Regions from separate parts of the Bacillus sp. JZ105 genome, predicted to be linked through region 2. Evidence: riboswitches for the same ligand, from Rfam matches in the RefSeq annotation. Region 2 holds a riboswitch; each other region holds the start of a gene.
The links. A riboswitch is a leader RNA that binds a small molecule or an ion and turns the genes downstream of it on or off. The one in region 2 is predicted to bind S-adenosylmethionine.
Positions count from the first base shown of each region.

Region 1: another riboswitch for S-adenosylmethionine. It lies ahead of M1D81_RS18155 (sugar ABC transporter substrate-binding protein); the one in region 2 lies ahead of M1D81_RS05460 (bifunctional homocysteine S-methyltransferase/methylenetetrahydrofolate reductase).
Region 3: another riboswitch for S-adenosylmethionine. It lies ahead of M1D81_RS07815 (DUF2292 domain-containing protein); the one in region 2 lies ahead of M1D81_RS05460 (bifunctional homocysteine S-methyltransferase/methylenetetrahydrofolate reductase).

Region 1 covers NZ_CP096387.1:3,511,596-3,522,432, forward strand. Annotated here, with positions in the region: gene M1D81_RS18115 (amino acid ABC transporter ATP-binding protein) at 1-478, opposite strand, end outside; gene M1D81_RS18120 (amino acid ABC transporter permease) at 475-1,119, opposite strand; gene M1D81_RS18125 (transporter substrate-binding domain-containing protein) at 1,190-1,954, opposite strand; gene M1D81_RS18130 (Rap family tetratricopeptide repeat protein) at 2,474-3,559, shown strand; gene M1D81_RS18135 (hypothetical protein) at 3,579-3,719, shown strand; gene M1D81_RS18140 (GTP pyrophosphokinase) at 3,765-4,397, opposite strand; gene M1D81_RS18145 (ABC transporter permease) at 4,492-5,505, opposite strand; gene M1D81_RS18150 (sugar ABC transporter ATP-binding protein) at 5,502-6,998, opposite strand; gene M1D81_RS18155 (sugar ABC transporter substrate-binding protein) at 7,068-8,186, opposite strand; SAM riboswitch class I at 8,357-8,466, opposite strand; gene M1D81_RS18160 (right-handed parallel beta-helix repeat-containing protein) at 8,564-9,991, opposite strand; gene M1D81_RS18165 (branched-chain amino acid aminotransferase) at 10,359-10,837, shown strand, end outside.
Region 2 covers NZ_CP096387.1:1,100,172-1,111,008, reverse strand. Annotated here, with positions in the region: gene M1D81_RS05515 (alpha/beta fold hydrolase) at 1-238, opposite strand, end outside; gene M1D81_RS05510 (Cof-type HAD-IIB family hydrolase) at 376-1,188, shown strand; gene M1D81_RS05505 (hypothetical protein) at 1,277-1,426, shown strand; gene M1D81_RS05500 (DUF3813 domain-containing protein) at 1,423-1,614, shown strand; gene M1D81_RS05495 (BsuPI-related putative proteinase inhibitor) at 1,864-2,319, opposite strand; gene M1D81_RS05490 (YitT family protein) at 2,334-3,176, opposite strand; gene M1D81_RS05485 (DegV family protein) at 3,317-4,168, shown strand; gene M1D81_RS05480 (methyl-accepting chemotaxis protein) at 4,216-5,865, opposite strand; gene M1D81_RS05475 (BMP family lipoprotein) at 5,862-6,839, opposite strand; gene M1D81_RS05470 (CvfB family protein) at 6,986-7,834, opposite strand; gene M1D81_RS05465 (YajQ family cyclic di-GMP-binding protein) at 8,060-8,551, shown strand; SAM riboswitch class I at 8,633-8,751, shown strand; gene M1D81_RS05460 (bifunctional homocysteine S-methyltransferase/methylenetetrahydrofolate reductase) at 8,830-10,671, shown strand; gene metH (methionine synthase) at 10,655-10,837, shown strand, end outside.
Region 3 covers NZ_CP096387.1:1,534,513-1,545,349, reverse strand. Annotated here, with positions in the region: gene M1D81_RS07855 (Rqc2 family fibronectin-binding protein) at 1-999, shown strand, start outside; gene M1D81_RS07850 (precorrin-2 dehydrogenase/sirohydrochlorin ferrochelatase family protein) at 1,033-1,536, opposite strand; gene M1D81_RS07845 (sirohydrochlorin chelatase) at 1,517-2,302, opposite strand; gene cobA (uroporphyrinogen-III C-methyltransferase) at 2,377-3,132, opposite strand; gene cysC (adenylyl-sulfate kinase) at 3,162-3,755, opposite strand; gene sat (sulfate adenylyltransferase) at 3,770-4,906, opposite strand; gene M1D81_RS07825 (inorganic phosphate transporter) at 4,964-6,028, opposite strand; gene M1D81_RS07820 (phosphoadenylyl-sulfate reductase) at 6,042-6,743, opposite strand; gene M1D81_RS07815 (DUF2292 domain-containing protein) at 6,789-6,893, opposite strand; SAM riboswitch class I at 7,010-7,112, opposite strand; gene pyrE (orotate phosphoribosyltransferase) at 7,280-7,918, opposite strand; gene pyrF (orotidine-5'-phosphate decarboxylase) at 7,926-8,630, opposite strand; gene M1D81_RS07800 (dihydroorotate dehydrogenase) at 8,602-9,534, opposite strand; gene M1D81_RS07795 (dihydroorotate dehydrogenase electron transfer subunit) at 9,528-10,304, opposite strand; gene carB (carbamoyl-phosphate synthase (glutamine-hydrolyzing) large subunit) at 10,301-10,837, opposite strand, start outside.

The sequences.
Region 1 (10,837 bases), 1.4 Mb from region 2:
GTACTTTCGGGTCCATTGCCAAGGCTCTTGCAATGGCGACACGCTGTTTTTGGCCACCAGATAATTGGTTAGGAAAGCTTTGAGCTTTGTCTTTTAAGCCGACTTTTTCAAGTAAGTCTAACGCTTTTTCGACTGCTGCCTTCTTCTCGATGCCTTTTACCTTGATCGGTGCAATCGTGATATTTTCTAAAACGGTTTTATGAGGGAATAAATTAAAGTGCTGAAACACCATGCCTACTTCTTGTCGTACTTTATTGATATTTACTTTTGGGTCTGTAATCGTGTGTCCGTGGACAACGACTTCTCCAGCCGTGATATCTTCTAATTTATTGAGGCATCTTAGAAACGTGCTTTTCCCTGATCCAGAAGGACCAATGACACACACTACTTCCTTTTCCTCGATGACTGCGTTAATATCCTTTAACACTTCGTGATCGCCAAAGGATTTCTTTAAGTTTTTCACCGTAATCATACTCATTTGATATCAAATCTCCTTTCTGCGTAGCTAGCCAGTAGAGAAAGTAAATAAATGATCACGAAATAAATGACACCGACAATCAGCCAGACATTCAAAGGATCAAATGTAGCCGATGCTTGAACTTGCCCTCGCTGCATAATATCGGCAATCCCGATAATAGATAAGAGAGATGTATCCTTCAAGCTGATGATGGCCTGGTTTGTAATCGCTGGGAGCATGCGGCGGAAGGCCTGCGGCAGGACGATAAAGCGCATGTTTTGCCCCCCTGTAAAGCCTAAAGAACGCGCAGCTTCTGTTTGTCCTTTATCAATAGACTGAATCCCTGCACGAATAATTTCTGAGAAATAAGCCCCTGCATTAATTGCTACTGTAATAATCCCTGCGGGCACTCGATTAAGCGAAATGAATTCAAGTGTATTCAAACCAAAATAAATGAAGAATAGCTGTACGATAAATGGTGTACCTCGAATGGCATTCACAAAAACGAGTGCGATGAAATTTAAAATTTTAAATGGTGACAGACGGAATAATGCCACAATTAACCCGATGATAAACCCTAAAATGATGGCAACAACAAAGATATATAAAGTGGTTTGCAAACCATCCATTAAATACGGAAATGCATTAATAATAGTATCCAAGTTTCTCCCTCCCTAATTCACATACGGCTCACACATAAAGAAAGCGCGCTCGGAGCGCGCCTCGCTTGTGTTATGACTTCAAATATTTATCAATAATTTTGTCATATTCACCGTTTTTCTTTAGGTTCTCAAGGCCTTTATTGATCTTCTTCAATAGGTCTTGGTTTTTCCCCTTCATAACAGAGATACCATACTGGTCTCCATTCAAGCGGTCTCCAACTGTTTTCAATTTTAAATCTTGTTGTGCGATCGCATATGTAATGACAGGATAATCCTCAATTAAGGCATCTGCATTTCCGTTTGATACTTCTTGGAACATAGATGGGCTGTCATTAAATTGAACGACTTCATACCCATATTTATCTGCGTTATCAGCTGCGAACTTGGCACCAGTCGTCCCGTTTTTAACAGCCAGCTTTTTCCCCTTTAAGTCATTAATCAATTTGATGCTGCTGTCCTTTTTCACAACAACTGTCAGCCCAGCGTCGAAGTAAGGATCTGAGAAATCTACTTTCTTCTTGCGCTCATCTGTAATGCTCATCCCGCCCATTCCAACATCAAGCTGTCCTGCCTGCATCGCTGGAATGATGCCTGAGAAGTCCATGGCTTCAAGCTCCACTTTGAAACCTTGGTCTTTCGCGATTGCATTAATTAAATCAACGTCTATTCCTTCATATTGACCACCCTTTTCAAATTCAAATGGCGGATAAGTTGTATCTATGCCAATTTTATATGTGCCTTTGCCTTCTCCCGAACCACTGCCTGATTTTGATCCACAGGCTGCCATGACAAGCACAACAATTAGTCCCATGATCAATAACATCGATTTCTTCATAAAACACGACCCCCATTGTCAGTTTTGTCTAAATATTCGCAATAACAATAATACTATACCACGCTAAATCTATAGTGTGTGATATTTTTTATCAATACCAAAGATCCATACAATTCTAGATCAATAGTCTCTTTAAATTTTACTTTTTTGCGAATAACTCATTTTATTCTAAAAGAAGAGTCATTCACAATTATGGTGTGAGATAATCTCACAAAAAACAAGGCAGTGCTTTGATAAATGATGTTTCTCTCTTGCATATGAAAGCAAACTCAACAACTTGCTTCCTCTCTATATTGATATTGTAATATATTTTTTTCAAAACCCTCTTTTTACCTAAAATTATGTAAGCGCATACAAAAAGAGCCGCGTCTCCCTATTTCTTTCACTACTGGTTGAATTTACATCAAAAAACATGTTTTACAAACTGCACGAGAGAGCTTAAAATATAAGAAGATACTGGAATATGGGAAGTTGATTCAGAAGAACGGATATTGATAGATGAAGAAAGGAGGATATGAATTGGCCGAAGCAGGTGTTTTGTCGTCCGTTGATGTAGCGAATATGCTCAATGATTGGTATGTCATGATGAAAAAAAGAGAGATCCAAGGTGCTATCCAGTTAAAAGAAGACATTCTTCAAGCGTTTGATCGAATGGAAGAAAATCAAGACGTCTTACTTTACTATCAACTGCTAGAGTACCGTTTTAAAGATCTAATAGAAGATACAGCTTCGTTAGATCATAGTCTTTTTGTTGATGAAAATGCCATCCGTACGGATGATATGCTAAGCTATTATTTCTATTTCTTTAAAGGGATGTATGAAATGCGCAGAGGCAATCAGGATACGGCATTTCACCATTTAAAATTGGCCGAGAATAAATTAGATCTCGTGCACGATGACATTGAAAAAGCCGAATTTCATTATAAAACAGGGTGTCTTTACTATAATATTAGGTCCACGCTTCTCTCCATCCGCCACTTAAAGATGGCTTCATCTATTTACGACGCAGATCCATGTTATGTCAAAAAATCAATCAGCTGTCAAATGATGCTTGCTTTGAATTATGCGGATCAGTCGAAATATGATGAGGCAGAATCGCTGTTCGAAGAAGTCATTCATTCACTAGAACAGTTGGAAGATCCAGATTTACTTGGACATGCCTATTGCAATGCAGCCTTTATTAAAAGTCTAAGAAATGAATACAGTGAAGCTGTGCCACTCCTAGAAAAGGCTTTAATGATAGAATCATTCGAAACTTCTTCTCCAGGCGGCTATTTACTTGCCATGTACGCCTACACAAAAGCACTATTTAAGCTGAAAAAGCCAGGTTTGTTCCACTATTATGTACAGCTTTCACTTCAAAAAGCAGAAAATTTAAAACAACGAAACATTTCACTTAAATTATCCATTTTAGAAACACTTATGATTCAGCCAGACAACATGATTGAGCAAATCAAGGCTTATTGCGATCAATTAGAATCAATGAATTTCCTTGTTGACCTTGAAGCTATTTGTCAGGATGCAGCAGCTTACTTGACGGATCTGGCGCTTCATGAAGAATCCTCTTATTTTAGAAACAAGGCGTTGTCCTTGAAAACTTGTTAAGAAAATGGAGTGATGTATGATGAAAAAATGGATCATCACAAGTGCGGTTTTAACCCTCTTGATAACAGGTGTTTCTGTTAGTACTTCCATTCAAAAAGACAGCCAATCTGCACAATCTCAAGATATTATTCAACAGAGAGACCGCGGAACCAACCCTTAATATGAAAAAAAGCAGCTGTGATCAAAACAGCTGCTTTTTGATGTGCTAATCAATTTCTCGTTTAATATTCTGCATTTTTTCATCTAAGTAATTGGCAATATCTGCGGCTTCCTTCAGTTCATCAGTCAGCTGATGAGGAACATCGTTTTGCAGTTTATAATAGATTTTATGCTCTAGACTCGCCCAAAAATCCATCGCAATGGTCCGTACCTGAATCTCAACTTTCACATGCTCCACACGATTTGTTAAGTAGACAGGTATCTCAACAATTAAATGAAGGCTTCTGTAGCCATTTGGTTTCGGATGTTGAATGTAGTCCTTCACTTCAAGGATCTTTAAATCCTCTCTTTGCCTCAATACATCCATAATATTATAGATATCTTGAATAAAAGAACAGATGATGCGGACACCTGCGATATCATGGATATGTTCCTTGGCACATTGTGTCGTGATGTCGCATCCTTTTCTTGCTAGTTTATTCACTATACTTTCAAAGGATTTAATTCGTGATTTTGTATGCTCTATTGGGTTGTGTCCATGGATTAAATTATACTCCTGGCTGATAATTGAAAACTTTGTATCCATTTCATCTAACGCAAATTTATATACTAGTAGTTCATTTTTCCAGTCTTCCATGACATTTTTCAAATCTTCTACATGAGTTGCTGACATATTCATTTTCTTTTTGTCATCTCCTTTTGGAAACGGCAGCTGCACCGCTTTCCGTTTACTAGACGGAGAGAGGACTCGAATGGTTTTAAAAAATACGCAGTTAGCCTCGTTGTTTGTAATATGTCAGCGCCAGCGCAAGAGCCAGCACAGAGCCTTTCACAATATCCATTGCATAATAAGGGACAGACATCATCACAAGCCCGTTTTGTAAAATACCGATGAGTACAGCCCCGATAAAAGTGCCAAATGCGTTTGGCTTACCTGCTCCCATGACGGAAAAGCCGATAAAAGCAGCCGCTACTCCATCCATTAAATATGGTGCACCCGCATTAATTTCTGCTGTCATGACCCTTGAAGCCAGTACGATACCGCCGATCGCTGCAAATAAAGCAGAAAGCAGATAGGCCGCAATTTTGTATTTGTTCACATGTATGCCAGACAATCGAGCGGCTTCCTTATTCCCACCGATGATGTACATGAATCGGCCGTGCTTTGTGTAGGTCATGAAAACATGCGCAAATAGTACAATGGCAGCCATAATCAGAATGATATATGGCACCTGTCCAATTTTGTTGAAAAAGGCAGGAATCGTCCCCGTTGAGAACGTGCCATCGGGAAGCACCATATTTTCAGAAATAGTCGCCCCTTTCGTATACGTTTGAGCCAGCCCTTGAATGATAAACATCATGGCTAATGTCATGAGCATATCTGGAATTTTCATTTTGACGATCATCCATGCATTTAGCAAACCAACAATGATTGAAGCCGCTAGTGCAGAGAGAATTGCAATCAGTGGGTTTTGCGAGAACCATACGAACATAGAAATGACAATCGCATTTGATAGCGTAGCGACTGATCCAACTGATAAATCAAAGCCGTTTACTGCCAATGAGATAGTTAAACCTACCGCAATGATGGTCACTATCGAGATAGACCGTAGAATATTGATGATATTTCCTGATTGCAAAAATGCTGGATTCGATGCCGCAAATACCACAATTAACACGACAATGGTTAAGATCGTGCCATATTGATAAAAGAAATCAAACAGATGAAAGGATGGCCGCTGTTTTTTGATTTGCTGCACAGGGGCTGGAATTTGTTGTTCGCTCATGATTGTCCTCCTGTTGAATGATATAAAAGCTCCTCTTCAGTCGTCGGTGCAGTCATTTCCCGGGCAATGCTGCCATCATATAACACGTATACTCGGTCAGCGATACCTGCAATCTCTGACAGCTCACTCGACGCATAAATGACAGATTTTCCGCGGGCGGCAAGCTCTGCAATCAAAGTGAAAATATCTTTTTTCGCTCCAACGTCTACACCTTTGGTTGGTTCGTCAAAGAGATACACATCTGCCTCAGCCAGCAGCCATTTTCCGATAGCAACCTTTTGCTGATTTCCACCAGATAGGTGCTTCACCTTTGCTTCAAGCGACGGCGTTTTGACACCAAGCCGTTTGACGATGTCACCTGCTTCCCGCTTTTCCTTCGAACGATATAAGAAGCTGAATATCTGTGAAAATGAATGAAGACTTGCAGCCGTTAAGTTCCACCCCACGCTCTCTTCGGTCAGAATCCCTTCTTTTCTCCGCTCTTCAGGCACAAGGGCCATTCCAGCTCTCACAGCTTGATGAGGCGATGTGATACGGATGGTTTGACCATGTAGCTGCACGGTCCCCGTCTTTTTTTCTGAGGCACCGAAAAGGGCTTTGCATAATTCTGTTTTTCCAGCACCGACAAGTCCTGCGATCCCGAGAATTTCTCCTTTTTTGACATAAAAATGAATGTTGTTTAATTTTTGTTGATCGTTTAGTTCTTTCACTTCAAGCACAATTGGTGCATCTTTCAGTGGGCTGCGAGACGGGAACTGCTCCTCTAATGGTGCACCTAACATTTCTTCAATGACCTGCTGCGGATTTGTGTCTTTGACAAGATGAGCTGCGACATCCGATCCATTTCGCATCACAGTCAGTTCATCACAGATGGTGAAAATTTCAGGCATGCGGTGAGAGATAAACACGATCCCCGTCCCATTCTGTTTCAATCGATCAATCATTGAGAATAATTTACTTGTTTCTGCATGACTAAGCGGAGCCGTTGGTTCATCTAAGATTAAAATGCTGCATTTAATGGAAACGGCCTTGGCAATGAGCAGCATCTGTTTTTCGGCAAGGGTCAGATCGCTGACAGGTCGTTTTGTGGAGATGTCGATGTCCATTTCTTTTAATAGCTGAGCCGCCTTGCGATGCAGTTCTTTCCAACTGACAAATGTTTTTTTCTCAATCTCATGCATCATCATATTCTCACCAACAGTTAAGTAGGGAACAAGCGCCGTATCCACTTCTTGGTGGACCGTCTGCACACCATATGAGGATGCATCCTTTGGAGTTTGAATGGTTGCCGCCTGGCCATTGATGTGGATGGTTCCGTCGAAGTGCGCATGAGCGCCAGAAAGAACTTTCATTAACGTTGACTTCCCAGCACCATTTGCTCCAATCAGTGCATGGACCGTCCCTTTTTTTAATGTGAAATTCACTTGATCTAACGCTTTAACCCCTGGGAATTCAATTGAAATATTCTTCATACAAACAAGCGGCGCTGTCATAGGTGTCCTCCTTCTCTTGATATCATCTGAAAAACGAAACACCCTCTATGAAAAGAGAGTGCACGTCACTTATTTTGTATAATGCTTCTTCAAGGTCTTCATCCAATCTTCCTCAAAAGCAGTCGATGAACCGAATCCCTTCACTTCGTCTGCAAGATTAACCATGTTAATGGCTTTTCCTGCTTGCTGAAGCTGCTTTTGAGAAATGAGAGAGGCCTCAAGGTCATAGGAAGATGGTGTTTTCTCACCAGCTATTTTCTTCGCAAGAATCCTCACGTCGACTGCACCGATGAGCTTCGGATCAACCGCTGCTGTGTACTTCCACGGACTGTCCTTCGCTGTCATTTCTTGAAGATCCGCATTTGACACATCAATCCCATAAATCTTCACTTCTGTTCTTCCTGCTTCCTTTAACGCTCTTGCTGCCCCAATGGCAAAGGCATCCCATGTGGCAAAAATAGCGTCCAGCTTGCCCTTTGGATACTTATTCAGCATGGCCGCTACTGCATTTTGCGTTTGAACAGACGTATCAGAGGAGGCAATACCAAAGCGGTCAAGCTCCTTGATCCCTGAATGTTGTTTAAGCGTTTCTTGATAGACCTTGTTTCGTCTCACCATTGGCGGGAATCCATCTACCCAGAGGTACGCAATATTTGCTTTTCCTTTAAAATCAGACACGAGCGCATCTAATGATTTTTTGGCTAATTGTTCGTCATCTTGAGACGTCACTGTGACCCCTTTGATGTCCTTCAGCTTAGGATTCGAATCAAATGCTACAACTGGAATGCCTTTCGCTGTGATCTTTTTCACATCAGCGACTGTCGCCTCGTCGTCCCCGTGAGAGATGATAAAGCCATCATAATTTTCTTCCAGCGTCTGAGAGATGGCATCATGGAATTTCGCTGTATCACCATTTGCGGTGTAGACATCTACCGTAAAGCCGAGTGCTTCACCTTCCGCCTTGGTCCCAGCTAAAAATTGAGCCGTATGATCGTCTCCTCCAATTTTGCGGATGACTTTAATTTTTGCTCCCTGACCCTTTGCAAATCGCTTCGGTACATTGTCAAAGGACACCTTTTCGTTCGTATTTGCCTTTGAGCCTGCACTTGATCCGGTGCCGCATCCAGTTAATAGGACGGTCAATGCCGTTAATAAGACAAGAAATGATGTAAAATGCTTACGTTTCATTGCTGTTCCTCCTCGAGTTGTTTTGATTTTTCACATCGGAAAACTAGGTAAAAAAGTGGAAATACGCCTGTAAAACAGGCATTTGATTCGAAAAAGAGACGAAGAAAAGCCTCTCTTGGAAAGAGAGGCTTGATCACCGCTGCATGAAACATGTATCGGGAAGTCTTCCTCTCTTATCTGTCAAAGCTGTAACAGCTTTGCAGGAATTAGCACCAATTTCTAAAATAGAAACGGTTGCTGGGCGTCATAGGGCCAGTCCCTCTGCCTCTCTTGATAAGAGATCCGTTATGAAATTTGTTTTCGTTGAAATGTCTTCTTTACTTTAATGTGATGTCACATCAATGTCAATGACTTTTTTGAAAATTTCTAAAATAACATCAGCTTCCGATGATTTTCTTCGCAGGTGATGATTTCTTCAGACGGAAATCATATTTTTTCTCATTCACAAATTGTGGGTTGAGATGTGCTGATCCTTTATCTTGACCGCTTTTAGAGAGATACGTTTTGTAGCCTTCCAACCATTTCCCGCGCCAAATCCACTGTGATGCTTTCGCACCTTTGCGGTCATCATAAACGTTCTTCTGGAAGGTATTCTTTTGGTTCACTTGATAAAGATTCACGACCAAGTAATGCGAGGCACTAGCTGACATGATATTATTCGTGATTCGATTGTTCACTGCTTGATACTGCATTAGCAATTGACCGCCTTCTAAGCCGGCTGTGTCATTTTTGTACAAAATATTATGTGAAATCGTCGTATTGGTTGTACCGCCCCGCTTCTTATCATAGCCGCCAATAGAAATGCCTGTATAACGGTTTAAATATACTTGATTGTGTTCGATGCGGATGCGGTCCGCCATTTTCCCTTTATGTTCGCTTGTGACTTCAATCCCCAGATCATTGTGATGTGAGATGTTATGATCGATCACAATGTCTTTTCCGCCATCAACATAAATTCCGCCAGCGGAGATGTCGCTGCCATAGGCTGGGTTCCCTGCACTCGTAATCTCATATACTTTGTTTTTAGAGACGACACCATTTCTCACTTGATCATACTTTTTAGAGGGTGCTACGTTCTCAAAACCAATTAAATCAATGCCAATATTATCAGTGTGCCGGATCGTGTTATGTGTCACACGGAACTTTTTGACGTTTCCATTTAGCACAAGCGCTTCACTGAAGCCCAGTTTTAGTTTTTCAACAGTATTTCCTTTGATTTCAATGTCTTCAATCGCTGCAGGAGCTTTTGTCCCATAGACAGCAATTCCATGTGCATTTCCATTTTTATGTTTCGTCTGAATGTCATACACTCGGTTATTAAGCAGTTTAACGCCTTTGCCGCTTCCTTTGATGAAAATACCAACTGGTGTCAAATCTTCTTTATTCGTCTTAAGATGTCCTACAGTCAAGCCTTTGAGGGTGATGTAGCTCTTTTGGTCGATCGTGACAAGACCTCCATCGGCTTGATTTCCTTTAAGGGAAGCCCCGCTAATCACAGGTTTTTCTTTTCCGTAAGCTTGAAAGACAACGGGTGCTTTCTTTGTTCCTGAATGGCGGACCATCAATTTTTCTTTGTATGTACCGCCTCTCATGTAAATGGTTGTCCCAGCCTTCGCCATACTTGCTGCTTTTTTCAGCGTGCGGAAAGGTTTTTGCTTTGTTCCCGGGTTTTTGTCGCTTCCGTTTACCGCTACGTAATAGGCTGTGCTTTGCTTAGCGCCAGCCTCATCTGTCATCGCCTGACAGCCGAAGCTGATCATGGTCATGAATAAAATGAGTAAAATACCTGGTATCGCTCGTTTCATCTTGTTGTTGCTCCTTTCTCTTCTCTTCTTCCTTTATCGGTTAAAAAAAAGAGGATTAAAATATGATGATGTCCCTTGCAATGTACTAGTCAAAAGGTGTATGGTTGAAAGAATATCTTACAGGAAAACCACACGTTTTTAAATTGTCAGATTAATCAGTTAATAATGCATTAGGATTTTATTTCTTTTTTAAAAAGGGGTGACAGGAGGGAAACTGACAGCAGAGAGTAGGAAAGCGCTTTAACAGATTTTTCTTGTCTGAATTCCAGAAAACCTATTGCTAATATTTTGTGAAGGTATAGAATAGAATCATAATTATTTCATATTATTAGAATTTTCAAATAATCAAACAGCAAGGAGATTTACAATGCCAAAACAACCCATCCGCGTTGAACTTAGTTCAACAAAAAAACCAAAACCTCAATCTGATCAACTTGAATTCGGAAAAATCTTCACAGATCACATGTTTGTGATGGATTATTCAGTTGATAAAGGCTGGTACGATCCAAGAATTATCCCTTATCAGGCCATTCCAATGGACCCAGCTTCGATGGTTTACCATTATGGTCAATCTGTTTTTGAAGGCTTGAAAGCTTATGTTTCTGAGGATCAAAAAATTCTCTTATTCCGTCCGGAAAAAAACATGGAGCGCTTAAACAGATCCAATGACCGCCTGTGTATTCCGCAAATTGATACAGAAACAGTATTAGAGGGCTTAAATGAACTCATTCGTATTGATAAGGATTGGGTACCTGATGCAGAGGGCACTTCCTTGTATATTCGTCCATTCATTATTTCCACTGAGCCGTATTTAGGCGTTGCACCGTCTAGTACGTATAAGCTGCT
Region 2 (10,837 bases):
TTGATGCCAGTTCCTCTAAACTGAGGTTTTCTGATCTTACACCATGATAAGCACAGTCAGGCAAGATGACCCTCATGCCTTTTTCTGCCAAATGGAAGGCGAAGTGTAAATTATGCTCGCGTGCACTTGTAAATCCGTGAATAAAAAATACAAGCGGCAGCGGTTTGTCTTTATTTTCAGCTTTTACGATATGTAAAAATGGAATATCGCGCGTAATTTGCTCATCAATGGTGATCACAGCCTATGAATCCTCCTTTATCATTCCCGTCTTTGTTTATTTTAACATGTAGACAACAAAGATGTGATAAAGATACACTATAGAAAGAGGCGCCAACATGAATTGCCTCCTATCACTTACAGATCAAAGGAGATTTTATGGAGACTAAACCTTATCTAATCGCACTTGACCTGGATGGCACATTATTAAAAGATGATAAAACCATTTCTGCGCACACACTTGACGTCATTCAAAAAGTGAGAGACAGCGGTCATCACGTCTGTATATCAACAGGCCGGCCATTTCGATCCAGCTCTCCTTATTATCAGCAATTACAGCTTGATTCACCCATTGTGAATTTTAACGGAGCGTTTGTCCATCATCCTCTTGATGAAACATGGGGCAGATTTCATACGTCACTTGATCTTCAAGTCGTCAAACAGCTTGTAGACATTAGTGAAGAGTATAAAGTGCACAATGTGTTAGCTGAAGTGTTAGACGATTTGTATTTCCATTATCATGATGAAAAACTCATTGATATCTTTAATATGAATGCAAACAAAGTTACTGTTGGAGACCTTAGAGACAACCTTGGAGAAAATGTGACGAGCGTGTTAATCCATGCAAAAGAAGAGGATGTCGGAGCCATTCGAAGCTATTTATCAGATGTTCATGCAGAAGTAATTGATCACAGGCGCTGGGCTGCTCCGTGGCACGTAATTGAAATCATTAAAACAGGCATGAACAAAGCCGTTGGACTGCAAAAGATCAGTGATTATTACGGTGTTCCTAAGGAGCGGATTGTGGCATTCGGAGATGAAGACAATGATTTAGAAATGCTTGAATTTGCTGGTTGCGGTGTAGCAATGGGCAACGGAATTGATGCCGTGAAACGTGTCTCAAATGAAGTCACTGATACAAATGAACAAGACGGGATTGCAAAGTTTCTAACGAATTACTTCTCGCTTTAATTTTTCCATTCATACATAGCAGATGGATGCGGGCATACTACCGTTAGACAGGTTGTCCTGTCAGCTTGTGTAAAGGGGCGGATTCCGAATGGGTAAAAGGAGCAAATCGAAACGCTTTATACAACAAGGTAAAGATTCAGTCAGTCTTCATGACGCACGTTTTCCTTATCGTTCGACACTTGAAGAAGCGTCAGACAGAGGGAATATGAAGACTGATGCTTCTGGAGGTTCATTGTGAGAAACGAACTTTTTGATCAAGCCAAATCGTTTACTGAAGAAGCTCTTACTTCTTCATTTTCATCTGGGTTAGAGCGTCAGCAGGCGGTCAAACGAGCGAAAAATGCCGTATCGTCTGCATTTGCCAATTCGACAGATGCAGAAAGAAACCAGCTGCATACCTTCCAAGACTTGCTTGATGATCTCTAACATAAAAAAGCTGTCCACAATAGATGGACAGCTCAGATTGTTGACAAAGGGCTAAAATGATCTTTATTTTACCCTTTGTCTTCTTTTCAGCGTGATAGAAAACCTTTGCAGTCTAGGAAGGACGGCTACTTTTGCGGAGCGAATTTAACATTCGTGAGCACCAGCGCGCAGGACTGACAAAGAATGCGAGGGTTTGTCTACACGCTGAGCTGTCCACAATAGATGGACAGATTTTTCTGATTCCTGCACTTATTTCACTTGGAATGTTTTCTTCTCCGTGATTTGTTTCAGCCCTTCTGCTTTTCCTTTAAACGTTACGACTGCTTCGTATGTTCCGGGCTTTACACCGTTTGACCATGTATCTTGAAAATCATAGGCCTCGCCTTTTTTCAGCACAAAGGTTTGGATGGCCTGTGTGAACATACGGTCTTTCGAATAGCGGTATTGTTCATTCCCGTTTTCGTCATACACACTAAGCTCGAATTTTTGGCTTGTGTTAAAGGTAAATTCTATATCTCGATCTGATTCATTTTTCAGTGACATGTTAAATTGAACTGAAGAACCTTTCTGGACGGGGTCTACTGTGAGCTCAACCGTTTTTTCTCCCATTTGACCGGATACCTCCTTGTCTGGTTCATCCTTTTTTTGTTGTCCACAAGCAGCTAAAACCAATAGAATAAGAAGAAGCACCAACCCTTTTTTCATCTGCTACCCACCTTTTAATCTCGTCTGAAAAATCCAAGAATATTGGTTGTCTGCACAATATTTGTAAAGGCTTTTGGATCGACTTCTTTAATAATTTGTTCAAGTTCATACAGCTCATACCTTGTAATAACGATCACCATCATTTCCTTTTGCTCGTTGGTGAATGCGCCTTTTGCAGGTACAGTCGTAATGCCTCTGACCATTTTTCCATAAATGGCTTCTTTGATTTCATCTGCTTTCTTCGTGACAATCATCGCGGTCAGCTTCTCATGTCTTGTATGGATGGCATCAATGACCCTTGTGGTCACATATAATGTGACAAGGGTATATAATGCTTTCTCCCAACCTTGTAATAATCCTGCTGTAAAAATGATGATTCCATTTAAAATGAAGAAATACGTGCCAACTGGTTTATCCTTCCACTTCGCTAAAACCATAGCAACAATGTCAAGTCCTCCTGTCGAAGCCCCGTATTTGAGCGTGATTCCAATCCCTACTGCGGATATGACACCGCCAAACACAGCATTTAATAAAATATCGTGGGAAACACTCGTTTCTGGTAAAATGCCAAGGAAAATGGTCGTCAATGCAACACTGATGATGCTGTACAAAGTAAAGGAACGGCCAACTTTCATCCAGCCTAAAATGCCGACTGGAATGTTTAAAATAAATAATAGAATCCCTGTTGATACATAAAATGGCGCATATTGATCGATTAAGCTGGATAACAGCTGGGCTACCCCTGTAAAACCGCTCGCATATACATCAGCTGGGATTAAGAATAAATTCAGTCCAATCGCATTGAGTAATGCACCAATAACGACGACAATGAGTTTTTTTGCTTCTCCAATGAACATGTTGTCATTCCTCCACTTACCATTCTCTCTATGGTTTTCCCTAAAATTTAGAATTTGAACACGAAAAGATGATTTCTATGATATAGTTAGGCTAAAAAGATGTAAAATATGGCTTATTTTTTTAGAAAGAAGGGATTTATATGACTGTTCATATCATAGCAGACAGTGCTGCTGATCTGCCTCTTTCTTATTATGATGAACATAACATAACGCTCATTCCGCTCCGCGTGTTGCTTGGCGAGCAGGAATTTGAGGATTTGATCACCATTGAACCAAAACAAGTATTTGATGCGATGAGACAAGGAGCCAGTCCAAAAACGTCACAGGCTTCACCAAACCGGATCAAGGAAACCTTTGTTTCTGCCGCTCAAACCCATACATCTGCCATCTATGTCGCTTTCTCATCAGAGCTTTCAGGTACATACCAGACAGCTGTGATGATGGCAAACGAAGTGAAGGAAGAATACCCTGATTTTGATTTACGAATCATTGATTCTAAATGCGCTTCACTCGGCTATGGGCTTGCTGTCAAACACGCTCAATCACTTGCCATTGACGGAAATACAATACAAGAAATTGAAACGTCTGTAAAGCATTTTTGTGAATCTTTACAACATATTTTTACTGTAGACGATTTATCGTATTTAGCAAGGGGCGGAAGAATCAGTAAAGCGTCCGCATTTGTTGGCGGTTTGTTAAGCATTAAGCCCATTTTACATGTCGAAGATGGAAAACTCATCCCACTTGAAAAAATCCGCGGACGTAAAAAGCTGCTGAAACGCATTATTGAACTAATGAAAGAACGCGGAACGGATTGGTCGAACCAAACGGTCGGTATTAGTCATGGTGATGATCCTGCACTGGCGGAAGACATGAAACAGCTGATCGAAGCCGAATTTCATCCAAAGGAAATTGATATTCAGATCATCGGCGCCGCTGTTGGGTCCCATTCAGGACCTAGCACGCTTGCGATCTTTTTTACAGGCAAATGATCATAAAAAACACCCTTCCCTGACAAATCACGGGAAGGGTGCTTTTCTTATGAAAGTTTAAATCGCTGGACGGTTTCATTTAACCTTGCCGTCATACTCATCAATTCTTCGACCTGTTTGTTCATTTGATGGAACGATTGCAGCTGTTCATTGGCTGAAGCAGAAATTTCTTCGCTGCCAGCTGCTGTTTCTTCTACCACTGCACTAATATTTTCAATCGAGTGCAGTACTTGTCCGCCAAGTTCTGTTGATTGCATAATTTGGTCATTTAAGACCGCCATTTCTTGTTTAATATGCTGCGCTTTTGTTTCTATATCTTCAAAGGAGTGTGAGGTTTTGTCCATCGCATCCTGCTGCTGAAGTGAAAGCTTGACCCCTTCTTGAACAGTTTGACTAATGGATTGAATGCCTCTTTCAATATGACTGACCATGTCAAAGATTTGTCTTGTGGCATTAGACGATTCATCAGCAAGCTTGCGAATTTCATCTGCTACAACAGCAAAGCCTTTTCCAGCTTCGCCTGCTCTTGCCGCTTCAATGGCTGCGTTTAAGGAAAGCAGGTTTGTTTGGTCCGCAATGTCAGAAACCGTTTTGGCCATGGCTGAGATTCCGCTGGCGTATTGCGTGAATTCTCCTGCTGATTCTTCGATTTGTCTCGTCGCATGTGTATTTTTTTCAATCGCTTTTTTTGTTTCTGTTAACGTGTGCTTTCCGCTTTCTACGGCTTCGATGGCATCTTCTGTACTGCGGATGACCGTTTGTGAGCGTTCGGAATTTTTACGTCCATGCTGGTCCATTTTCTCAATCAAGCTGACGCCGTGCTGGAGATCTTCTGAAATCGCTTGTGACCCATTAGCCATTTCGTCTGTCGAAACAGATACTTGATTCGCAGACTCCATCATCTTTTTGTTTTCATCATTCAGGTGGATCGAGAATGTCTCTACTCGGCTTGAGACATTGCTGATTTCTTTAATCAGACTAATCAGCTGATCTGTCATTTGATTAAAAGATTCATTCAAGCCGCCGATTTCATCCTTGCGCTGAATATCCATCCGCTCCACAGCAAGGTTGCCTTCTGCGATCTGCTTTGCTCTATAGGATAGTGATTTAATGGGTGTCACGATGGATCGCGTTAATCCAATATTCAAAAAGACGGCAATGACAATCAGTGTGAGGGCTGAGACGAGTGCACTTGTGATAATCCATTGGACATTGTCTGCTGCAGCCTCTAGATTTTGTTTATACGCTTCTTCTGCCCTTTTATTCATCGTATGCACATCGTTTAAAACGCCATCAATTCTTGCTGCCACACGTCTTGCATCCGATGCGTTTTTTTCACCAATGGCATTGTTTGCTTCCTTGGTCCACGTGTCATATTTTGAATTTAACCTTGTTAATGCCTCTTTGTTCATATTTCCCGCATATTTGTTTAACGTTTGCAGCTGTTTTTTTGCTGTAGAAATATCGTTTTGAACGATCTCTAGCTGTTCATCTGAGAGTGTCATCGAATAATTGGTCATGGCTTGCTCGACACTTTCAAAGCCTGCCTTCGTTTTTTGTACATTTAATAAGGTTTGGACATCTGTCTCATTTGATGATTGGATTTTTGTCATGCTGACAATGATAAAGGCAATAACGCCAACTGCTAAAAGAAGTGAGATAAGTGAGTTGAGTAAAATTTTGACGCGTAAGCTCATGATGCGTCCCCCTCTTCTTTTAGAAGCGTCTGCTTCAGACCATTTAATTTTTTGGTCAGTGTCTCAGCATTTTTCAGGATCCGAATTTTTGCCATATCGATTCCATCATTGCTTAAGTCATAGACAACATGCCCGCTTTTCATTTGATTGTTCTTAACGAGCTGTTCGCTGAATTGATAGACCACTTCATCGACTTTTTTCACCATAGACGAAATGACCGCTTTTTCAGCAGTATAGTACTGATCGCTGTCTACACCAATAGCATATTTACCCTGTGACTGCGCTTCTTTTAATACACCGACACCTGAGTAGCCGGCTGCGGCATATAAAACGTCTGCTTTCTTTTTGATCATGTCTTTGGCTATTTTACTCCCCTTGCCTGCATCACTAAATGTACCGGCATAGGTAGATAAGATCTTGATTTTTGGATTGACTGATTTGGCGCCTTTTTGAAATCCTTTTTCAAAACGATGGATGACATCTGCGTCAACACCGCCAACAAATCCAATGACATCGCTTTTCGTTGTCATTGCAGCAAGTGCCCCCGCTAAATAGCTGCCTTGCTCTTCTTTAAACGTCACAGAGGTCACATTTTTCAGCTCAGATACGGCATCGATAAGAAGAAACTGCTTCTTAGGATATTTCTTTGCGACTTTTTCTAGGTCTTCTTGCATACTGAAACCTACACCAATGATGAGATCATTTCCATCTCTCACCAGTTCTGTCAGTCCTTTTTCATATGTATCAGTTTCTGCAATTTCTCTATAATCAAATTCAATGCCAAGCTCATCACGTGCTTTTTCTAATCCTTTAAATGATGAATCGTTAAATGATTGATCACCAAGACCATCATCTGTAAGCATAACGCCAATATGCTTCGCAGTTGATTTTGGCGCCCCCTCCTGTTGATTACCGCATGCGGCGAGCACCATAAGCATGGCTGCCATCAGAAGTAATGAAATCTTCACTTTCATCCAAAAACACACTCCTTTTATCATCCTTACTCCTTTTTTATCGGATTTGAGGGTCGTTGTTTCAATGATATAGTGAAGGTTTTTCGTGACTTTTTTCATAGAAAAAATCCATTATTTAAGACAAAAATAAAAAAGTGAGCAAATGCTCACTTTTTCTCGTATGTCCAGCCTTCTTTTTGGTAAACTAGATCATTTTTCATGAGATGACCTAGTGCTCGTTTAAAGGCTGCCTTGCTCATTTGAAATCTTTCGCGGATGTCCTCTGGATCACTTTTATCCCAATAAGGCATGGCGCCGTTTCTTGTTCTCATATAGGTTAAAATTTCTTCTGCATCGACAGATAATGCATCCTGTTTTCTAGGAAGCAGAGAAACGTTCACGGTTCCATCCTCTTTCACTGCAATGACGCGTCCTGTAACGGTCGATCCTAATCGCGGCTCTTCCTTTCGTTCCGTGCGATGGATAAACCCTCGCACGCCTGTATCAGTCAGCATAAAGGAACCTGTCGCAATTAAACGATAGATTGTTCCAGAGATTTCTTTGTTCATTAAGGTTTCTGGTGCCTCAGTGAACAATTCACTGATCACGTCTTCTGTAGCTGGTTTTGCGAACATTCTGCCGTAGCTTGTGACTTTCAGCATACAGTAGAGTTTGTCTCCTTTTTTCGGCCATGCTTCCTCAAAAGGCGGGAGGTGTTCTGTCGCCACAAGTGCATCCTTTGACAGCCCAACATCAACAAATGCGCCCATGTCTTCTACCACGTCCACGACTTCTACCCAGCCGTATGTATGTGCGTTAATTGTAGGGATTTTCATCGTGGCAGCGAGTCTTTCTTCATGATCTACATATAAGTAGACCTCTACTTCATCTCGGTCTCCAATATCTTCTGTCATTTCACTGCGGTGTAAGAGGACCGAATCTTCACCGTCTGTCAAAAAGTAGCCGTATTCCATTTCATTCTCTATTTGCAAGGTCAGTTGCTCACCTGGTCTCATGTTCTCTTCCTTCCTATCTGCCCATAAAAGAGCGTTCGTTCATCTTTTGATTCACTCTATTCTACTATACTTCTTCCCGCATGAACATCTCTAGTTCTGTTAGCTAAAGTGGACAAACTGGACACGATTTATACGGCTGTCGGCTGTACTCTTTGATAAAGTTTTCTTCTTCTGCTATTTGCATGATAAAATAGACGCAATATCTAAACTTGGAGGTCATGTGTGATGGCAAAAGAAAGCTCATTTGACATTGTATCGAAGGTTGAACTGCCTGAAGTGCAAAACGCTGTTCAGGCAGCATTGAAAGAAATTAAAAACCGTTATGATTTTAAAGGAAGTAAAAGTGATATTTCTCTCGAAAAAGAAGAGCTTGTTCTCATTTCTGATGATGACTTCAAACTTGAGCAGCTAAAAGATGTGCTTGTGACAAAGCTGATCAAACGAAATGTTCCAACTAAAAACATCGATTACGGAAAAACCGAGCATGCCCTAGGCGGTACAGTACGCCAGCGTGCGAAGCTGATCAGCGGGATTGATCAAGACAACGCCAAAAAGATCAACGCGCTCATCAAGCAGTCTGGTATCAAAGTGAAATCACAATTTCAGGATGACCAAGTGCGTGTGACAGGGAAAAATAAAGATGATTTACAAGAAGTGATTTCTCTTATGCGCAAGGCTGATTTGCCGATTGATGTCCAATTTATAAATTTTCGATAAATTTCAAATTTTCCATTGATTATTTCTGCATTTTTCGTTACAGTTGATGGAAGTTCAATTCATTGACATGTTCATATCGCTTTCTTATCAAGAGAGGCAGAGGGACTGGCCCTGTGAAGCCTCAGCAACCGGTGTAGTAGAAATTTATTTTCTATGACCAAGGTGCTAAATCCAGCAAGCAACTGCTTGGAAGATAAGGAGAAGAATTACGATACAGCCAAAAAGTCTTCTTCTTATCAGAAGGCTTTTTTTGTTACATAGAAATAAGGAGGAATACAATGGGCCTATTACAAGACTTACAAAACCGCGTACTGATAGCTGACGGAGCGATGGGAACACTTTTATACTCTTACGGCATTGACCGCTGCTTTGAAGAATTAAATTTATCGAAAGAGGATGAAGTGAAACGCGTTCACGAGGCATATGTGCAGGCTGGCGCTGACATCATCCAAACGAACACATACGGCGCGAATTATATTAAACTATCCCGCTACGGCTTAGAGGAAGAAACAAAACGCATCAATACAAAAGCGGTACAAATTGCAAAAGCAGCCGCAGGCTCTGCTTATGTACTCGGAACAATTGGCGGCATTCGGACGTTTAACAAAAATGCCTACTCTATAGAAGAAATCAAAAGAAGCTTTAGAGAGCAGCTGTACATCCTATTAAATGAAGAACCTGACGGATTGCTGCTTGAAACGTATTATGACATAGAAGAAGCAAAGGCTGTTCTCCAAATTGCCCGCAAAGAAACGACTCTTCCGATTGTCATGAACGTCTCTATGCATGAACAAGGCGTTTTGCAGGATGGTACGCCGCTGAAGGATGGTTTATCTGAGTTATCATCTCTTGGCGCAGATGTCGTCGGCATCAACTGCCGGCTGGGCCCTTATCACATGATTCAGGCACTAGAAGGCGTTCCACTTTTGGAAAATTCGCATTTATCTGTCTATCCTAACAGCAGTCTCCCCTCTCTTGAAGCAGGCAGACTCGTCTATGATACCGATAACGATTATTTCCGAAAAAGTGCACTTGAATTTAGAAATCAGGGCGCACGTATTATCGGAGGCTGCTGCGGAACAACACCTCAGCATATTAGCGCAATGGCTGAAGCGGTCAAAGATTTAGCACCGATCACTGAAAAAGAAGTGAAGGTGTTAAAAGAAGAAATCATTTCCATCCAAGATCAGCGCACTGAGCCAGGTCTTGATGAGCTGGCTGTGAAAAAACGTTCGATTATCGTAGAGCTTGATCCGCCCAAGAAGCTGAACTTCGAAAAATTTCTCGTTGCTGCAAATGAATTAAAAGATGCTGGCATTGATGCATTGACGTTAGCCGATAATTCTCTTGCGACTCCGCGCATTAGCAATGTCGCTTGCGGCGCATTATTAAAGCAGCAGCTCGATATGCGTTCTCTTGTTCATATCACATGCCGCGACCGTAATTTGATTGGACTTCAATCTCATTTAATGGGGCTCGACACCCTTGGATTAACCGATATTTTAGCGATCACAGGCGATCCATCTAAAATTGGAGACTTCCCAGGTGCAACATCTGTGTATGATTTAACCTCCTTTGATTTGATTCGACTCATCAAACAATTTAACGAAGGCCTTTCTTTCTCAGGAAAGCCCCTTGGCAAAAAGACCAATTTTTCAGTGGCTGGCGCGTTTAACCCAAATGTGCGCCATATTGATAAAGCAGTCAAACGTCTTGAGAAAAAAATCGAATACGGTGCTGATTATTTTATTTCACAGCCTGTTTATTCTGAGGAACAGCTTGTGAAAATTCATGAGGAAAGCCGCCACTTGGATAAACCGATTTATATCGGCATTATGCCGTTAACAAGCAGCCGAAATGCCGAGTTTATTCATCACGAAATTCCAGGTATCAAATTATCTGATTCTATTCGTGACATTATGGCCAAAGCTGGCGAGGATAAAGAAAAGCAGCGAGCAGAAGGCTTAGCAATTGCCCGCTCTTTATTAGATACAGCCTGCGAATTGTTTAATGGCATTTATTTAATTACTCCTTTCCTTCGATCAGATTTAACAGCAGAACTGACCACCTACATCCATCAGAAAGAAAAGGAGTCTAACGTCCATGTCAACTATCACTGAACAGCTCAAAAAACGCATCCTCGTCCTTGATGGGGCAATGGGCACAATGATTCAAAACGCCAACCTGACAGCAGAGGACTTTGGCGGAGAAGAGTATGAGGGCTGTAACGAGTATTTGAATGTGACAGCCCCTCACATCATCTCTAAGATCCATAGGGAGTACCTC
Region 3 (10,837 bases), 430 kb from region 2:
TCTTTTACACCGCAGCTCACAAGAAAAGACGGGAAAGAGTATTTCTATTTATTAGAGCTTCAGCATGTCCATGGCGAGATGAAAACATTCGACTCACTCAGCCAGCTGCTTGACCGCTTTTATTTTGGAAAAGCTGAGAGAGACAGAGTCAAACAGCAGGCGTCGGACCTTGAACGGTTTGTCGTCAATGAAAAGAAGAAAAATGAAAACAAGCTGAAAAAGTTAAAAAGAACCCTTGAAGAATCTCAAGATGCACACAAATATCAGCTCTATGGCGAATTGTTAACAGCCAATTTATATGCGATCAAAAAAGGGGATAAAGAAGCGACTGTCATCAATTATTACGATGAAGACGGCGGAGAAATCACGATTCCGCTCAAAACAAACAAAACCCCTTCTGAAAATGCCCAGGCATATTTTACAAAATATCAAAAAGCAAAAAATGCTGTAGAAGCTGTAAATGAACAAATTAAGCGGACACATGAAGAAATTGCTTATTTTGAAGAGCTGATTCAGCAGCTGTCCTCTGCTTCACCGAAGGATTTAGAGGAAATGAGAGAAGAGCTTGTTGAAGGAAAATATTTGCGCGCCAAACAAAAGCGTCTCGCCAAAAAGAAAAAACCGGCGGCCATTCAGCTCGAAACGTATGAATCATCCCAAGGCATACCAATTTTAGTGGGAAAAAACAACAAACAAAACGAGTATTTGACTACAAAGGCAGCTGCTCGTGATGATGTTTGGCTGCATACAAAGGATATCCCTGGATCACATGTCGTCATCCGCCACCAAGCACCTGATGAACAAACGCTGCTTGAAGCGGCTCAAATTGCCGCCTATTTTTCAAAGGCAAAAGAGTCCAGCTCCGTACCTGTCGACTATACAAAAATCCGGCATGTGAAAAAACCAAACGGAGCAAAGCCTGGCTTTGTTACGTATGATCAGCAGCAAACATTATTTGTCACGCCTGACGAAGATCTTGTGCTTAAGCTGAGAAAATAAATAAAAAATGCCGATAAAATCTCCTATAAGGATTTATCGGCTTTTTCTTTGTCGTTTTTTTCTTTCGATGTAAAGGGCATCAAGTGCGTCAATATCCTCTTGTTCAAGCAAGGATTCAATTGCCGCAGCCAGCTGTTTTGTCCGGGCTGGGCTAGCACCGCTTGTAGAGACTGAAATCGTCACTTTTCCTGCTTTGACAACCTTCGGCATCATCACATTACCGAGCTCAGATTGGCTCACACAGTTCACGAGCTGGTGAGGCTGCGCTGTTTGTGCAATCCATTCATTTACCGAAGGGTCGTTTGTAGCAGCTACAATGAAAAACGCATCCTTCAAATCTTCAGCGCCCACCTTCTTTTCCTTCCAATTCAATGCGTATGTATCAATGAGGCACGCCATCTCTTCAGAAAGATCAGGACTCACAACAGTTAGATGGCAAGACTCCGTACACAATGCCTTTGCTCTTCTTAATGCGACAGATCCGCCGCCGGCGATGACCACTTGTTTATTGGTTAAATCAAGATGGACTGGAAGCATGGCTTTCTCCTCGGAAACGAAACGCATCGTCTTTGTTTAAAATGGTTTCTTGCACTCGTTCAATATAAGCCGCTTTGACATGCGGATGAAAGCCAATATACCGGCATACCCGGACATCTTTCAGCCTCTTTCTCGCCTGAGCGGCTTCACTTTCAATTTCTTTCATTAAAATCCCCGTAAACAGTAAGTAAGGAACGATATAAACAGGCCCATCGTCATCTTCTGATAACTGCGCGAGAACATCTCGATAATTTGGCTCACATGCTGTAATAAAACACGGAAGAACCTCTGCATGCGGAAGCAGGCTTCGGACATCGTCTGCAATGCCAAACACATCTCGCTTCACATCCGGATCAGAACTCCCGCGGCCAATTAAAAGAATCCGTGCGCGCTCGCCTTGATATCCTGCTTCTTTAATTCTTGCGGCAACCGCTTTTGTTACTTCTTGATTCACCCCGATCGGCTTTCCATATGTGACCTTCACTTGCGGGAAACGCGCGCGCACTTTCTCAATTTCGACCGGGATATCCGATTTGGCATGCATGGCAGTCAAAAGGAGGAGCGGGACGATTGCAATGTGTGTCGCTCCTTTTTTCACACAGGTCTCAAATCCTTCTTCTATAGAAGGGTCCGTCAGCTCTAAAAAACAAATTTCTTGTATATCTGCTTTCACTAACGGCATACAGCTTTTCATAAAAGAAATGGCCTTATCTTGTGCTTCTTTCACCCTGCTTCCATGCCCAACATAAAGGACAGCTTGTTTCATGCGGCTCCTCCCTCTCACTTGTTTTCATCAGACGAAAAGACACGATGTATATACGTGTCTTTTCTCTATCATTCTCATTTCTCAATTAATGCGGGTTCAAACCAGTTCAGCTTTTGGTGAAAATGAACGACATCTCCAACAACAATTAAACTTGGATGCTCGATCCCTTCTTTTTCAACGGTTTCAGACAGTGTCGCAACCGTGCAGCAAGTTGTCTTTTGCCTTGTTGTGGTTCCCCAGTGTATAAATGCAGCGGGTGTTTCTGGGTCCCGTCCATTTTTCAAAAGCAGGCGCTGCACTCTCTCCACGTTTTTGACACCCATGTAAATCACAAGAGTATCAATCCCTGTAGCCAGCGCCTCCCACTTTTCTTCAAAATGTTCATCCTTTTGATAGTGGCCCGTGACAAAAGCTACATTTGAGCTGAATTCACGATGTGTCACAGGGATGCCCGCATAAGCAGCCGCTGCAATCCCAGAAGTAATTCCCGGGACGACCTCATAAGGAATTCCGTGCTCAGCTAAGCATTCGATTTCTTCACCGCCGCGGCCAAAGACAAAGGGGTCGCCGCCTTTTAGACGAACGACAACGTTCCCTTCCTTTGCATGAGCCACAAGGGCTTCATTGATGGCTTCCTGCCTCATTGTATGATGATTTGGCAGCTTGCCGCAATAAATCAATTCCGCCTCCGGTTTGGCATGGGCAAGAATTTCTTGATTGACAAGACGATCATATAAGATGACATCTGCCTGCTGTATCGCCTTATGGGCCTTTAATGTGATTAAATCTGGGTCACCGGGTCCAGCACCCACAATGTATACTTTCCCCATCTTGCTTTTCTCCCCCTGCCATCAGGCGATTATTTCGTAGTTCCTTTTACATAATCAACAAGACGCTGTTTAGATTCCTCACGGGATAATTCCCCTGTATCTAATACGAGCTCAGGCGCAGCAGGCTCTTCATACGGTGAATCGATTCCAGTGAAAAACGGAATTTCGCCGTTTCTCGCCTTTTTATATAACCCTTTTGGATCACGCTCTTCACACACGTTCAGATCACATTTGACAAACACTTCGTGAAATTCTCCATCTTCGACCAACTGTCTGACAGTATGGCGGTCTTCTTGAAATGGAGAAATAAAAGCAGTGATGACAATCGTCCCTTGCTCCACAAACAATTTCGCCACTTCTCCGATCCGGCGGATGTTTTCTTTTCTGTCATCATCTGAAAACCCTAGATCTTTATTGAGTCCGTGCCGCACGTTATCGCCGTCAAGAACTGTGACTTGGTAGCCTTGTTCAAACAGCTCTCTTGCAGCTGCATTCGCGATCGTTGATTTCCCTGACCCGCTTAGACCTGTAAGCCAGATAATGCCGCTCGTATGATTGTTTTTTTGTTGATATTCTTTTTTTGTAATTGATGAATCATGCCACACGATATGTTCGTTGCTCATATCATACCCTCCCATTAAGATACCGTCGTTTTTAATCCTTCGATTAATGTTTCAATGACTTCTTTTCGGCTGAACGTGCTTGGTGGTAATTCACCGTTTCTCAGCATTGTTCGAACCTTTGTACCTGAAAGAATGACATGCTCGCTTTTGTCGTGAGGACACGTTTTTGGTGTGGCCATCGCTTCACATGTATTACAGTAGAAGCTGTGTTCAAATTTTAATGGCGTAATGCCGATTTCTTCGCTTGTAAATTGATCAAATAGTTCCTGCGCCTCGTATGTGCCGTAATAGTCACCAACACCTGCATGATCTCTTCCGACAATAAAATGGGTGCAGCCATAATTTTTCCGCACTAGCGCATGAAAAATGGCTTCCTTTGGTCCAGCATAACGCATTGCAGCAGGAAAAACACCTAAAAAGACGCGGTCTTTTGGATAATAACCGTCCAATAACACTTGATAGCTTTTCATTCTTACATCTGCTGGGATGTCGTCAGATTTTGTTTCACCGACAAGAGGATTTAAAAATAAACCATCGACTGTTTCCAGTGCTGTTTTTTGAATATATTCATGAGCACGATGAACCGGGTTTCTCGTTTGGAAACCAACAATGGTTTTCCAGCCGTTTTCTTGAAAATGACGTCTTGTTTCTTCTGGCTCATACGTAAATTGAGGGAATGGTTTTTCACTGCGTTTCGTCAGTGTAATTTTTCCGCCAATGTAAGTATCGCCGCGTTCAAATAATTTTTTCACGCCTGGATGATTGCGGTCATCTGTTTTATAGACATTCACCGCTTCTTTTTCCTTATCTGGTGTGTATTGATCCTCTACTTCAATGACCCCATATACAGTTCCATTGTAGGATAAGCGCACGATATCGCCTTGATGGATTTCCGCCGCCTTTTCTTTTGTCACTGGCAGTGTAATAGGAAGAGACCAAACGACACCACTTGCTAGCCGCATATTGCTTACAACTGCTTCATAATCCGCTTTTGTTAAAAACCCTTCAATTGGACTATATCCGCCAATTGCAATGAGTTCAAGGTCTGCAAAGGAAATCGCATCTAGTTCAATTTCCTTCGCAGCCGTGCTGAGATCATATTCTTCATTTACTCGATTAATTAATACGCCACCATGTGGTGTTAAACTCATTTGTTCATCTTCCTCTCAATGTTCATATTTATTAGATGTTAATAGTCGGATTTATGGTTAAATCCCGCCGCCCTGTTCATGAATAGAGCTGCTTTCATTTTTGACTGCTTTCATCAGACTCAGCGCACCAAGTGAGGCAAGCAGTACACTCATCATGATAAAGATAGAGTAATAGTCTCCTTTTAAGAAAAGGCTCACAAGCAAATACGATAGGCTGAGTGATAAGAAAGGTGAGACCACCCATACTTTCAGCATTTTTTTCACCACATGTTTGTGAAAAATGTTAGGCCCGCCTTTTGCCATTCCAAGCCCGATAATAGACGAGGAGGTGATTTGCGTAAGTGGAACGGGCAGCCCAAAAATAGAGCTGACGATGACAAGCCCGGCACCGGTACTCGAAAGTAAAATCCCTTCGCCTGTTTGATAGCGGGTAATTTTCTTTCCGTTTGTTTCCAGTACTCTTCTACCTAGCAAGAGGGCCCCTGCTGCGACAAAGATTCCGCCGTAAAGTGTTCCCTGCCCAACTGACAAAACGCCTGAAGCGACGAGCGGGCCGACGGCATTTGCCACATTGTTCATACCGGCTGAAAATGCCTCTAAAAATCCGCTGAGGATTAATACGACAGATAAAATAGCTGTGCCTTTTTTAGACAGCTTCCGTTTAGGGAACATTCTGATGATTTTGACGACAGCAAAGGTAAAAAGAAAGGCGAAAAGCGGGATGATAACCCAAAATGCCACAATCACTAAAATGGATTTCACAAACAAAACTTTATATGCGACTGCCACACCAACTACAGCCCCTACTGTGACCTCACTTGTTGATAAAGGAATCGCCATCAGATTTGCTATGAAAAGTGATAGTGCAGCAGAACCAATGATAATACAAACGATTTCAAGTGTAATGACTGATTCTGGCATAATACCAGAGCTGATCGTTTTGACGACCTCACCGCCGCCAATCACTGAACCTGCTAAAATCCCAACTGCACAAAAACTGAGTGCATAAATGGGCTTTTGAATGGCACCTGATCCATACGCAATGCCCATAGAAGCAGCTGCTCCGCTTGCGCCTATGTTTAAAGCAAAGAATAGACTAAATAAAATTGCGGCGATTTCCATACATTATGCTCCCTTACTCATGTAATCCGCACTCTGTCTTTGCTGTGCCTGACCATCTGCCAGAACGCAGATCATCTGCAGTAAATGCTGGCTGTGTACACGGTGCACAGCCGATACTTGGATATCCTTGGTCATGCAGCGGATTATAAGTAAGTTCCTCTCTAGATGCATATCTCCATATGTCCTTCCACGTCCAATGGATGAGGGGACATACTTTCACTGATTTGAATTTTTCATCCTTATTTAAGAAATTCGTCCCTGCTCGTTTTGGTGACTGCTCTCTTCTTAAACCAGAAAGCCATGCTGGATAACCAGACAGGGCTTCTTGCAAAGGAATGACCTTACGCATATGACAGCAGCTTTGAGGATCAGTTTTCCATAATTGATCACCGTGCTGCTCATTTTGCTGTTCAACCGTCAGCTCAGGCGTTTTCAGTACAATATCTAAACCCGGATATCTTTCCTTTACCGCATCAATTGTGTCGTAAGTTTCTTTAAAATGCAGACCTGTATCTAAAAAGACAATTCTCGCATCTTTTTTTACTTTTGCAATCAGATCAATCAGAACAATGCCCTCAATCCCAAAGCTGCACGCATATACGAGCTGGTCACCATAATGACCGTACGCCCATTTCAGTACAGACAGGGCTCCTTTATACAAATCATCCTCTTGAAATGTAATGGACGGCTCTTGCCAATTTTCATAAGTTAACATGATTTCTCCCCTTCCGGAGTACCGCTCATATTGCTATTTTCCGCACTACTTTAATCTAATTTTTTCGTTTTTTTCCACTTGAATCACTTGACCGTCCTGAACAATTAACGTAATTGAACCGAATTTCATATCCCCAATCAGTTCTTGCATATGCTTTACTAAGTCCTCATCCTGATTTTGTTTCACTTCCATCTCCTCTTCCTCCTCACCGTTAAAATAAAAAAACTTTCTTTCAGTCCGAAAGAAAGATGAGGAAGCTCGCAATTTCCTTATCTTTCAAAATAGAATCATTTTGCAGGAAGTAGCACCTTGCGAATCGCAGGTTGCCGGGTTTCATCGGGCCAGTCCCTCCACCTCTCTGGATAAGAGTTTCAATTTGTCTTAAATATTAACACAATTCAAACAAAAGTCAACCCGACTTTATTGATAGGATTAGTTTTTATTAAAATTTGAGTCTATTTTACTATTTTTACCCAAATAAAAAAGCCGTGCGGGCAGGCACAGCTTTAAAATTGTTAACGATGGACTTTGACTTTTCAGACCGTTTCTTCCATCCAAGATTCAGAGGAAGGGTCTTGTCTCCAGCGTTTTAGTTTGTTCATCGCAGACGGCTCAATCGCTTTCAGTTCAAGTGCCACGTCTGTCAATGTGTCATAGTCTGTCAGGGTGACATATGGAATATTTTTTTCTTGAAAAGCGGCCGCTGCTTTTGGCAGTCCGTATGTGAAGATTGCGGCAACTCCTAGTACCTCGCAGCCCTCAGCTTGAAGAGCAGCAACCACTTCCAGCACACTGCCTCCTGTGGAGATAAGGTCTTCGACGACGACAACCTTTTGGCCTTTCGATACGGCCCCTTCAATTTGATTTCCTTTGCCGTGTGCTTTCGGCTTACTTCTGACATAACACATCGGGATGTTCAAGCGGTCTGCTGCTAATGCCGCATGCGGAATGCCTGCTGTTGCAGTACCCGCGACAACCTCTGCTCCCTTGAAATGAGTGAGAATCAAATCTTTTAGACCTTCCGCAATGTCGTGTCTGACTTCTGGATATGATAATGTGAGGCGGTTATCACAATAGATCGGTGATTTTATACCGCTCGCCCATGTAAACGGTTCGTCTGGTTTTAATGAGACCGCTTTGATTTGTAATAGATGTTTCGCGATTTTTGATTTCATCTGGCAGTCACTCCCACTCTTTCAAAATTTGATGATAGGCTTCTAATGGTTTATCAGCTTTTGTGATTGATCTTCCGACAACAATTTGTGAAACACCTTGCTCTTTTGCATAGGCAGGTGTCGCCACACGCTTTTGGTCATCGGTTTGATCATTCGGTAAGCGAATCCCTGGCGTTACAGTGAGAAAAGAGGGTGAGATATGTTCATGAAGTGCTTTAGATTCATGAACAGAGCAAACAACACCGTCCAGTCCACTTTCATATGCTAATTGTCCGTACCGGATCACAGCCTCTTGCAGCGGACGGTCAATGAGTAACTCGCTTCTCATCATGTCTTCTGACGTACTAGTCAGCTGGGTCACTGCAATAATGCCCGGACGGCTTTGTCCAGCAGGAGTCCCGCTTTCAAGTCCCTCTAATGCAGCCTGCATCATTCGTTTCCCGCCAGCAGCATGCACATTGACCAAATCAACGCCAAGTGTGGCAAGCCGGTTCATCGCTTTTTGGACCGTTGTTGGAATGTCATGTAATTTTAGATCGAGAAAAATGCGGCAATTTTTTTCTTTCAGCGCTTCAAGGATGGCAGGTCCTTCTTGGTAAAACAGCTCCATGCCGACCTTCACAAATAATGGTGTCCCTTCAAAGGGATCTAAAAAGGCAAGCGCGTCCTGCCCTGATGGAAAATCAAGCGCGATGATGGGCAAGTGCTTCATGTTTCCAGCTCCTTCCGATACATTCCTCTACAGATGAATAACCATATGCTGCTAACACATTTGGCAGCTCTTCAATGATTTCCGGGCAAATAAATGGATTCACAAAATTCGCTGTACCGACAGCGACTGCACTTGCACCTGCTAGTAAAAATTCAAGTACATCTTCAGCACTTTGCACTCCGCCCATCCCGATAATCGGAATAGAAACCGCTTGACTCACCTCATGCACCATACGTACAGCGACAGGTTTGACAGCTGGTCCTGATAATCCGCCTGTTTTATTGGCAAGGATGGGTTTCCCCGTTTTTAAATCTAAACGCATCCCAATTAATGTGTTAATCATGGTGAGTCCATCCGCTCCAGCAGCTTCAATCGCTTGAGCAATTTCTACAATATTGGCTACGTTAGGTGACAGCTTGACATAGACAGGTACGGAAGAGACTTTCTTGACTGCTTTTGTCAATGATGCTGCCATATTTGGATCTGTACCAAAGGCGATTCCGCCGGTTTTAACATTTGGGCAAGAAATATTCAGTTCAAGGGCATGAACATTTTTTGCTTGGCTGATTTGCTTGGCTACTTCAACATAATCTTCAACCTGTGAGCCAGCAACATTCGCAATAATAGGCGTATCAAACTGCTCAAGCCAAGGCAGCTCATTTTCAAGCACGCCTTTTAGACCTGGGTTTTGAAGGCCGATTGCATTGAGCATACCAGCTCCTGTCTCGGCTACCCTTGGAGTCGGATTGCCAAATCTCGGTTCAAGGGTTGTGGCTTTGATCAGGATACCGCCCAGCAATGATAGGTCATATAAGGATGCAAATTCTCTCCCGAATCCAAAGCAGCCTGATGCAGGGATAATTGGATTCTTTAAAGATAATCCCGGTAACTCAACGTTTAGCATGACAATGCCACCTCCTCTGCTTTAAAAACAGGTCCATCAAGACACACTTTGACATAAGGTTTGTCGAGCTGATCGGTATGACAGACACATGCAAAGCAGGCACCAATCCCACAGCCCATTCGTTCTTCCATCGAAATGTAGACAGGCTTATCAGGATACGTGTCTTTCAGCGCTTTTAGCATAGGTGTTGGACCGCAGGAAAGCAGCACATCAAAACTCAGGTTTTGCTCTTTTATCACATCTGTTACAAAGCCTTTAGCACCGTATGTGCCATCAACCGTTGCAATAAACGTATCGCCGAGTGCTTGAAATTTTTCCTCGTAAAATACATCCTTTTTCGACTGAAAGCCGAGGACATGCTTTACGATGACGCCTTTTTTCGTTAAACGCTTGGACAGTTCATATAGAGGTGGTACGCCAATTCCGCCGCCGACTAGTAATGCCGTCTCTCCGGGCTTGACGACTGAAGGATCATACCCGTTTCCAAGCGGCCCTAATACATCAACTGATTCTCCCTCCCGCTTTTGGGAGAGGAGCTTTGTGCCCTCTCCTTCTGCGCGGTAAATGATGGTTGCTTCTTTTTGCTCGGCATGAATGTTGGCAATACTGATCGGTCTTCTCAGCAGCGGTGTCATCGATTCACTGACCTTAAGATGAAGAAATTGGCCAGCCGTTTGAAAGGAGTCCACAAGGTCACCTTTTAATGTCATTTCGTAAATATGATCAGCGATCTGTCGGTTCGAGACGACCGTCAAGTATGCTTTTTTCATATCGTTACTGTCACCTCAGCATTCGTTTTCACTTCTGGCATTTCATCCGCTCTAAATGTCATACTCTCAAGCACTCGTAAAATGGCTTCTGCTGTATCTAGTGACGTTAAGCAAGCCACTCCGTTTTCAACAGATTCACGTCTAATTCTAAAGCCGTCTCTTGCTGGCTGTTTTCCTTTTGTTAATGTGTTGATCACGAATTGGGCTTCCCCGTTTCGAATGACATCAAGAAGATTTTTGCCTTCTTCTCCAATTTTGCCGACCACACTTGATGGAATGGAGGCTTGTTTTAAATAATTCGCCGTTCCTTCTGTTGCTAAAATATGATAGCCGATCGAATGGAATCTTCTTGCGATCTCAAGTCCTTCTTCTTTATCCTTATCAGCCACTGTCAAAAGAACTGTTCCGTCATTAGGGATTTGAATGCCTGAGGCAATCAATCCTTTATAAAGGGCTTTTTCGATCGTGACATCTTTCCCCATGACCTCACCTGTTGATTTCATTTCAGGTCCGAGTGTAATATCCACTCTTCT